3 regions of the Vibrio sp. AH4 genome follow, and region 3 is predicted to be linked to each of the others. Evidence: predicted binding sites of a transcription regulator. Region 3 holds the regulator's gene; each other region holds the start of a gene.
What was found. Region 3 encodes MetJ, which represses methionine synthesis genes. Its sites were predicted from a motif close to TTAGACNTNTANANGTCTAA; they were not measured.
Positions count from the first base shown of each region.

Region 1: metH (methionine synthase) is a predicted target of MetJ. The motif match lies at 1,690-1,709, and genes of this name have one in related genera.
Region 2: metN (methionine ABC transporter ATP-binding protein MetN) is a predicted target of MetJ. The motif match lies at 1,298-1,317, and genes of this name have one in related genera.

Region 1 covers NZ_JALAIV010000001.1:1,257,795-1,260,995, reverse strand. The annotation lists gene metH (methionine synthase) at 1-1,641, opposite strand, end outside; gene MKA69_RS06025 (sodium:proton antiporter) at 1,837-3,171, shown strand.
Region 2 covers NZ_JALAIV010000001.1:1,764,720-1,767,920, reverse strand. The annotation lists gene treR (trehalose operon repressor TreR) at 1-566, opposite strand, end outside; gene gmhB (D-glycero-beta-D-manno-heptose 1,7-bisphosphate 7-phosphatase) at 619-1,179, opposite strand; gene metN (methionine ABC transporter ATP-binding protein MetN) at 1,415-2,449, shown strand; gene MKA69_RS08335 (methionine ABC transporter permease) at 2,439-3,116, shown strand; gene MKA69_RS08330 (MetQ/NlpA family lipoprotein) at 3,153-3,201, shown strand, end outside.
Region 3 covers NZ_JALAIV010000001.1:705,456-708,656, reverse strand. The annotation lists gene MKA69_RS03420 (O-succinylhomoserine (thiol)-lyase) at 1-1,023, opposite strand, end outside; gene metJ (met regulon transcriptional regulator MetJ) at 1,291-1,608, shown strand; gene MKA69_RS03410 (malic enzyme-like NAD(P)-binding protein) at 1,691-2,968, opposite strand.

The sequences.
Region 1 (3,201 bases), 550 kb from region 3:
AACTGCATTAATGAAATCCAACGCGTAGTTATTGTGCTCATCAATTCCGGTCGCAACGGCAAAGATGTTAGGGTCGAAAATAATATCTTCCGGTGGAAAGCCCACTTCATCGACCAAAATATGGTAAGCCCGACGACAGATCTCTAATTTGCGCTCACGGGTATCCGCTTGGCCCACTTCGTCAAACGCCATCACAATCACGGCGGCACCGTAGCGGCGTACCAATTTGGCTTGGGCTATAAACTTCTCTTTCCCTTCTTTTAGAGAGATAGAGTTGACGATGCCTTTACCCTGAATGCATTTCAGACCCGCTTCAATGACTTCCCATTTAGAGGAGTCGACCATCACCGGAACTTTGGATATTTCTGGTTCAGAGGCGCATAGATTCAAAAAGCGCACCATGCACGCCTCGGCGTCCAACATGCCTTCATCCATGTTGATATCAATGATCTGCGCGCCATTTTCTACCTGCTCACGCGCGACATCCAACGCCTCATCGTATTGCTCTTCTTTAATTAAACGCTTAAAACGCGCTGAACCGGTGACGTTAGTACGTTCTCCCACGTTAACAAACAGTGTTTCAGGGCCAATATTCAGCGGCTCTAACCCCGAGAGACGACATTCCACTTTCAGCTCGGGTAAAGCCCTTGGTTTCACACCCTCGACGGCCTTGGCCATCGCCGCGATATGCTCAGGTGTCGTACCACAGCAACCACCAACTAAGTTAAGAAAGCCTGCTTGTGCCCATTCCGCAATATGTTCTGCCATTTCCTCGGCAGAGAGATCGTATTCACCAAACGCATTGGGCAGTCCGGCATTTGGGTGCGCGGAAACATAGCATTCTGAAATGCGTGAAAGCTCTTCCACGTACTGGCGCAGCTCATCAGGGCCTAACGCACAGTTCAAGCCAAACGAAATCGGCCGTACATGACGCAAGGCGTTGTAGAAAGCTTCCGTCGTCTGTCCAGACAGAGTACGCCCAGAGGCATCAGTAATCGTACCGGAAATCATCACCGGTAAGTTGATGCCCAGTTCTTCAAACACACTATCGACCGCAAACGCACACGCTTTGGCGTTAAGCGTATCGAAGATGGTTTCAATGAGGATCAGATCGCTTCCGCCGTTGATCAAAGCGCGGGTGGATTCGGAATACGCCTGAACAAGCTGGTCAAAAGAAACATTACGAAAGCCCGGATCATTCACATCAGGAGAAATCGAACAAGTGCGGTTGGTTGGACCAAGCACACCAGCCACATAGCGTGGCTTATTAGGATTTTTAGCTGTCCATTCATCCGCAACTTCACGTGCAAGCTTAGCGGCGGCAAAGTTAATTTCGGCACTGAGCGATTGCATGTCATAGTCTGCCATAGCAATCGTGGTTGAGTTAAAGGTGTTGGTCTCAAGAATATCCGCCCCAGCTTCAAGGTAAGCGGAGTGAATCTCTTTAATAATTTGCGGCTGAGTAAGCACTAAGAGGTCGTTATTTCCTTTCAAATCACAGTGCCAATCGACAAATCGTGCACCGCGATAGTCTTCCTCTTGTAACTTATAACTCTGAATCATCGTTCCCATACCACCATCAATCAGTAGGATACGCTGTTTCAGTTGTTGTTCGAGTTGCTGTCTCACTTCCATTCTCACTATACCGCCTCATTCCTTTTGCTTTGATGACATCCTATCACACAAATTTCAGAAATCTAGACGTCTAAAAAACGATTAAACCAACCAAAATATTTTGTGTGTGAGCTCACCCTCGTATGATTAAAAAGTATTTGCTATTTACTCAACAGAGAAAGACAATTTCGTTCACAAATTGTTACACACACTGAGAAGAGAATGTCCGTCTATTACACTTTGTGCTTCCTCTCTGCGGCAGCCATGTTGATTGCTTTTTTAAACAGCAAGATCAGCAAAATGCAAACAACCATCGCCATTACTGCAGGTTCGATGATGTTGTCGTTATTAATCCTCATCGCAGGTCAAAACAACTGGTTCCATCTCTCCCAAATTGCGACAGAAACCGTCACCAGTATTAACTTTGAAAATTTCCTGCTCAAAGGGATCTTAGGCTTCCTACTTTTTGCAGGTGGTTTGGGGATTAAATTACCCAATCTAAAAGATCAAAAGTGGGAAATTACCGTTCTAGCACTTGGCGCTACTTTATTCTCCACTTTCTTTATCGGATTTGCGTTGTACGGCTTCTGTCAGTTGATCGGCATTCAGTTTGATCTAGTCTACTGCTTACTGTTCGGTGCTCTTATTTCCCCCACCGACCCGATTGCCGTTTTAGCGATTGTGAAGAAGCTAAAAGCGCCAAAACGAATTTCTACCCAGATTGAAGGTGAATCACTCTTCAACGATGGTTTTGGTCTGGTTATCTTTGTCACGATCTTTACGATTGCTTTTGGTCATGAAACTCCCACCATCGGCAGTGTTACCTTGCTCTTCATGCAAGAAGCTATCGGAGGCATTGTTTACGGTTTCCTTCTCGGGCTACTGTTTCACTACCTTATTTCGGCAACCGATGACCACTCGATGGAGCTGTTGTTAACCATAGGTATTCCAACGGCAGGTTATGCCTTTGCTGATGTAATTCACGTTTCAGGCCCACTCGCGATGGTGGTCTCTGGCATCATGATTGGTAACTGGACTCGATTTATTGGCTTCTCAAAAGAGAGTGAAGAACATCTCGATCACTTCTGGGAACTGGTCGATGAATTCCTCAACGGCGTCTTGTTCCTATTGATCGGTATGTCGATGCTGTTGTTCGAATTCCACCAAGAAGATTGGATCTTGATGGCATTTGCAATTCCGGTTGTTCTGTGTGGACGTTACCTGAGTGTGTTTGTCTCTTACATTGGCTTTAAGCGCTACCGCACTTACAATCCTTGGTCAATCCGCATTTTGACTTGGGGTGGCTTACGCGGTGGTTTAGCACTCGCGATGGCACTCTCTATCCCTTCTGGAATCATGGTCATCCCAGAGAAATTGATTGATGTAAAAGAACTGATCCTCGTCATGACCTACGCTGTGGTTGTTTTTTCAATTCTAGTACAAGGATCTACTATTACTCCGATGATTGAGAAAGCGAAAAAAACCGAAAAAGCAATGCAAGCAGAGCTCAATCCAGAGAGTGAGCAGCCACTCACTCAACAAGAGAACCACAACTAACCATTATCTTTCTTTACCAAAAAGCCGCAG
Region 2 (3,201 bases), 1.1 Mb from region 3:
GTTTTATCACGCGGATCAACCCCAATAAAGGCAATATCCCGTAACTGTTTTTGCGCTAAATGCTGTAAGGCACGCTCAATCACGCCAGTATTGTCATAATTGATGGAGGAAACATCCTCACTGTGCATCGCCAATAACACGCAGCGATGTTGCCAGTGAAGCAGTGCATCATGGTCGATATCCGTAAAACCAAACACGATCACGCCATCCACTTGTCGTTTGGCGAGCACTTTTAAGTGAGCGTTCGTTTTTTCGTGGCTAAACTGGCTCTCCATAATCACCACATCATAACCGTGAGCATAAAAAGCTTGCAGCATAGTGCTGACCGCTTTGTTTTCCGAAGGCGAATCGAGACGTGAGATGATAATGCCCACGACTTTTTGGCTGCCACCACGCATGGTTTGTGCCGATTTGGAAGGCACATAACCCGATTCTGCGATCACCTGCTCTACGCGTGCACGCGTTTCAGGCTTCACTTTGGGATCATTGGTCAGCACTCGGGATACGGTTGATTTACCGACACCAGAAAGTCTCGCAATGTCTAAAATGGTCAGTTTTCGATTCATGTGCTGTGGGATATTCATTTAAAAAGAGAGGAATAAAGCCGCTATCGCGACCTTATTTTTTCACTCGCAGTAGATAGTGTGGCACGTCACGAATACTATCAAGCACCACCGTTGCCAACGCTTCACCTTGTTCAGTTACCGGTTTACCCGTGCGTACGAGAATCTTAGTACCCACGCCGGCCGCTTCGGCTGCCATCATATCTTCCGCTTTATCACCCACCATGACCGAATTGGCCATGTCGATTTTCAGAAAATCGCGCGCAGAAAGGAACATGCCCGGCTTAGGTTTACGGCAATCACACTCTTCTTTGTATTGCCCAATTCCATGTTCAGCATGGTGCGGACAGTAATAGATGCCGTCAAACTCAACGCCATTATCCGCAAAGTTCCAGTCCATCCACTGAGTGAGAGAGATGAAACGTTCCTCGGTAAATTTGCCGCGTGCGATTCCGGACTGGTTGGTGACCAACACCAATAGATAGCCCATACGCTGCAAAGCTGCAGTCGCTTCAAACACACCTTCAATGAATTGGAAATCGTGCTCATCATGCACGTAACCATGATCAACGTTGATCACGCCATCACGGTCCAGAAATACGGCTGGTTTTGCCAAAATGCTATCTCTTTCAAGTCACTTTGCGCGAATTATTGCACGCTTTATTTTTTTCATCACTATCTATATTTTTTTCGTCACTATCTAATAACGTTCTCGTCTAATCACTCACAACCATTTAGACGTCTAGACGTAAAAATATCTATTGACTTAAACTCGGCAAGCCCATAGCATCGACTACCAATTGAGTAAGAGGCTAATAGATTATTCTGCCTTTAGCAGTACAGGGTTGCACATGATTGAGATTAAAAGCGTAAATAAAGTGTTCTATCAGGGGGATAAAGAAATCCATGCCCTGAAAGACATCAATTTATTGATTCCACAAGGCACCATTTTTGGGGTGATTGGTTCATCCGGTGCGGGAAAAAGTACGCTGATCCGTTGTGTCAACATGCTAGAAAAACCGACCAGCGGCCAAGTGATTGTGGATGGCGTTGACCTAACCACACTAAGTCAGCAGCAGCTCTGCGCGGCTCGCCGCAATATCGGTATGATTTTTCAGCATTTTAATCTGCTTTCTTCACGAACTGTATTTGAAAACGTCGCTCTACCACTAGAGCTTGCTGATAAGCCACGTCAACACATCGAAACCAAAGTCACCGAACTTTTGGCGCTGGTTGGATTGGATGATAAACACGATAGTTATCCCGCCAATCTTTCCGGTGGTCAAAAACAGCGTGTGGCGATTGCCCGCGCTTTGGCAAGCGATCCTAAAGTGCTGCTGTGTGATGAAGCGACCAGCGCGCTCGATCCAGCGACGACGCAGTCAATTCTAGAACTGCTCAAAGAGATTAACCGTAAACTCAACCTAACCATTTTGCTGATCACCCATGAAATGGATGTGGTGAAAAGCATCTGTCACGAAGTGGCGATTATTGGTGGTGGAGAGCTGGTTGAAAATGGTACCGTCGGCGATATTTTTGCCCACCCTAAAACCGCGTTAGCGCATCAATTTATCCGCTCAACGTTGGATTTATCGATTCCAGAAGATTACCAAGCGCGCCTGCAACCCACTCGCGTGGCTAGGAGCTACCCACTGGTGCGTTTGGAATTCACTGGAGCCACTGTTGACGCCCCGCTGATGACGCAAATTGCCCGTAAGTACAACATTGATGTCAGCATTCTGAGCTCTGATCTCGATTACGCCGGCGGTGTGAAGTTTGGCATGATGGTGGCTGAAATTTTTGGAAATGCCGACGATGATGAAGCCGCGATTCGTTACCTACGTGAGCACAATGTAAAAGTGGAGGTGCTGGGTTATGTCCTTTAATACGATTGCACAATGGGTTACGCTGAACAGCGATCTACTCCTAACTGCCACATGGCAAACGCTGTACATGGTCGCGATTGCGGGCGTGGTCGGTTTTGCACTGGGTATTCCGCTTGGGGTGATTCTACACACCACTAAAAAAGATGGCTTGCTAGAAAACCTACCGCTCAATCGCATTCTTGGTGCAATTGTTAACGTAGGTCGCTCCGTCCCCTTTTTAGTGTTGATGGTCGCGATCATTCCCGTCACCAAACTGATTGTCGGCACCTTCATCGGTACCACGGCGGCGATTGTCCCTCTTACGATTGGAGCAATTCCGTTTGTAGCGAGACTCATTGAAAGTGCACTGCTTGAAGTACCAACCGGCTTGGTGGAAGCGGCACAGTCTATGGGGGCGACGCCACTGCAAATTATTCGTAAGGTACTGCTGCCTGAAGCGCTACCCACGATTTTAAACTCAGTCACAATTACTCTCGTGACACTGGTCAGCTACTCAGCCATGGCAGGTACCGTTGGCGGTGGGGGTCTGGGCGATGTGGCGATCCGCTACGGATTCCACCGTTACGACATCACCATCATGGCGGTGACGGTGGTCATGCTGATTGTGCTGGTGCAAATTATTCAATCCATCGGTGATGCGTTGGTACGCCGCGTCGATCATCGATAAGCAAAACAAAAGCCTTTTTTGAACAAGGAGTTCATCATGAAGTTTAGCCTGAAAAGTTTACTGACTATCGCTGCTGCTGCCTCAA
Region 3 (3,201 bases):
CATGGAGGCGGGGTGACAGATCAGGCTTTCTACCCCACCGAGCGATTCGGCGAGTGAGAATAGCGCCAACTTGCCCACAAAGAATTTCAGCTGCTCAAAACTACCGGCAAACTCGAAACTGAGCATCGCGCCAAAGCCCGATTGCTGTTTTTTGGCAATCTCATGACCCGGATGGTCGGGCAGACTTGGATGGTAAATTTTGCCAACCAATGATTGAGTCTGCAGATAGGCCAACATCTGCTGTGCACTCTCTTCATGCACGCGCATCCGCGCGCCCAGCGTGCGAATGCCACGCAAGGTCATGTAGCTATCAAATGGAGTGCCGGTTGAACCTAAGCAGTTACCCCACCAAGCGAGTTCTTCGGCATGTTGCTTGTGTTTACAGATCAACACGCCGCCAATCACATCCGAGTGACCATTAATGTATTTGGTGGTGGAGTGCAGCACAAAATCTGCACCTAAGGTGAGCGGCTTTTGGAATACTGGTGTCAAAAAGGTGTTATCTACAGCCACCAAAGTACCTTGTGCTTTCGCTAACTGACAAAGATGAGCGATGTCCACCACACGCACTAAAGGGTTGGATGGGGTCTCAATCAGTAACAGCTTGGGTTTGCGGGCTAAAGCTTGGGTGAGAGCCTCTTCGTTGGATTGATCCACAAACTGTACGTTGAAGTCGCCTTTTTTAGCGCGCGTGTTGAGCAAGCGATAAGTGCCGCCGTAGCAGTCGTGTGGTGCCACAATCAGATCGTTAGGGCCTAACAGCGCGGTGACCCACAAATTGATGGCCGAAGTACCGCAGTTGGTCACCACCGCACCTTCACCACATTCAAGCTCATACAGGGTTTGCTCTAATAGACCACGGTTAGGGTTGCCTGAGCGGGTGTAATCGTATTTTGGCACTTCACCAAAGGCGGGAAAACCATAGTTGGTCGAAAGATAAATCGGTGGTACAACGGCATGGTATTGAGTGTCCGATTCAATCCCGGTACGAACCGCAATGGTGGCTGGCTTGCGTGTGGTCATGGAGTTTCCTTGCTGGCTATTCTGTCCTAGAGAGCATCATCATATACCTTTCCTGCTTTAAGCTGCAGTGTCGGTTGTCGCATCGCAACTTTCCCTAACTGGGGGATGAGGTTTATCCGTTGCCCATAAATTACTCGACACTTTACTGATGTTAAATAAAGACGTCAACACTTCTAGACGTCTATATGTCTTTGCTTATGGCAGTAAATCCCGCTAAAATTAGGGCCTTTGAAATTTCGATTCGAACCACAATAACGAAGGTGCGCAATGGCAGACTGGAATGGCGAATACATCAGCCCCTATGCAGAGCATGGGAAAAAGAGCGAGTTGGTAAAAAAAATCACGGTATCCATTCCGCTAAAAGTTCTCAAAGTGCTAACGGATGAGAGAACACGCCGTCAAGTCAATAACTTACGTCACGCAACCAACAGTGAATTGCTGTGTGAGGCCTTCTTGCATGCTTATACTGGCCAGCCGCTGCCGACGGACGAAGACCTGCGTAAAGATCGCCCTGATGATATTCCTGCCGAAGCCAAACGTTTGATGACCGAAATGGGGATTGAGTTCGAATCTTACGATGAGTAGCTAGCGACATTGGCTAAGTGAAAGATTAAGCTCATAAAAAAGCCCCTCGTGCGAGGGGCTTTTTGCTATCCATGCAAACAGATTACGCCTGCATATAGTTTTCTGGCATTGGAATACGAGCCACACCCGATTCCACCGCGGCTTCCGCCACCGCACGCGCTACACGTGGCAATAAGCGTGGGTCCATTGGTTTTGGAATGATGTACTCAATACCGAAACTGAGCTTATCCACTCCCGCTGCGGCCAAAACTTCTGCCGGTACGGGCTCTTTGGCTAATTGACGAATCGCTTCTACGGCGGCGAGTTTCATCTGATCGTTGATTTCACTGGCGCGAACATCCAGCGCACCGCGGAAAATAAATGGGAAGCAGAGAACGTTATTAACTTGGTTTGGATAGTCGCTGCGACCAGTACCCATGATCATGTCATTGCGGACTTGATGGGCAATTTCCGGTTTGATTTCTGGATCGGGGTTGGAACAGGCAAACACCACTGGTTTGTCGGCCATCAGTTTGAGTGCGTCGGCTGGCAGTAGGTTCGGGCCAGAAACGCCCAAGAACAGATCGGCACCGGCAATCACATCTTCCAGCGTGCGTTTGTCGGTGTTGTTGGCAAACAGCTGTTTGTATTCGTTCAGATCATCACGGCGAGTGTGGATCACGCCTTTGCGATCCAGCATGTAGATTTTCTCACGCATTGCACCGCATTTGATCAATAGTTCCATACACGCTACCGCAGCGGCACCCGCCCCAAGACAGACGATCATACAGTCTTTCAGTTGTTTACCTTGCAGCTCTAATGCGTTGAGCATACCCGCAGCGGTCACAATCGCGGTGCCGTGTTGGTCATCGTGGAACACAGGCACATCACAACGTTCAATCAGGCGGCGTTCAATTTCAAAGCAGTCTGGCGCTTTGATGTCTTCTAAGTTGATGCCACCGAAAGTATCCGCGATGTTCGCTACCGTATCGACAAATTCATCGATGGTGCGGTGTTTGACTTCAATATCAATCGAATCCAGTCCTGCAAAGCGTTTAAACAGCAGCGCTTTCCCTTCCATGACAGGCTTGGAGGCCATTGGTCCTAAATTGCCCAGCCCCAAAATAGCGGTACCGTTAGAAATGACTGCAACGGTGTTACCTTTCGCGGTGTACTTGTACACATTTTCCACGTTTTGTGCGATTTCACGAACCGGTTCTGCTACGCCTGGGCTGTAAGCCAGCGCAAGATCGGCGGCGGAGTCTGCAGGTTTGGTCAGTGCGATACCAATTTTTCCCGCGGTTGGGTAAGCATGGTAATCGAGAGCACGTTGGCGAAACTGTTCTTCCGGTGTTGGGGTGAGGTGATTGTCATCGGACATAGGGCTGTTCTCTTATAGTTATTTATGGGAAAGGTCACAAATTCTAATGTATGTCTTGCAAGCTGCCTAGGTTAGACACTGAGCAAAGGGTACAAAAAAAGCGAAGATCTTGCTGATAAGACCAGTGAAAATGTGAAATGCGGAGAAGAAATAGCCAGAATGTGCCGCTTAAAAGCGTTTTATATGCAGATAAGTGAGTGAAGAAATGGGTATTGATAACGACGATGAATCTT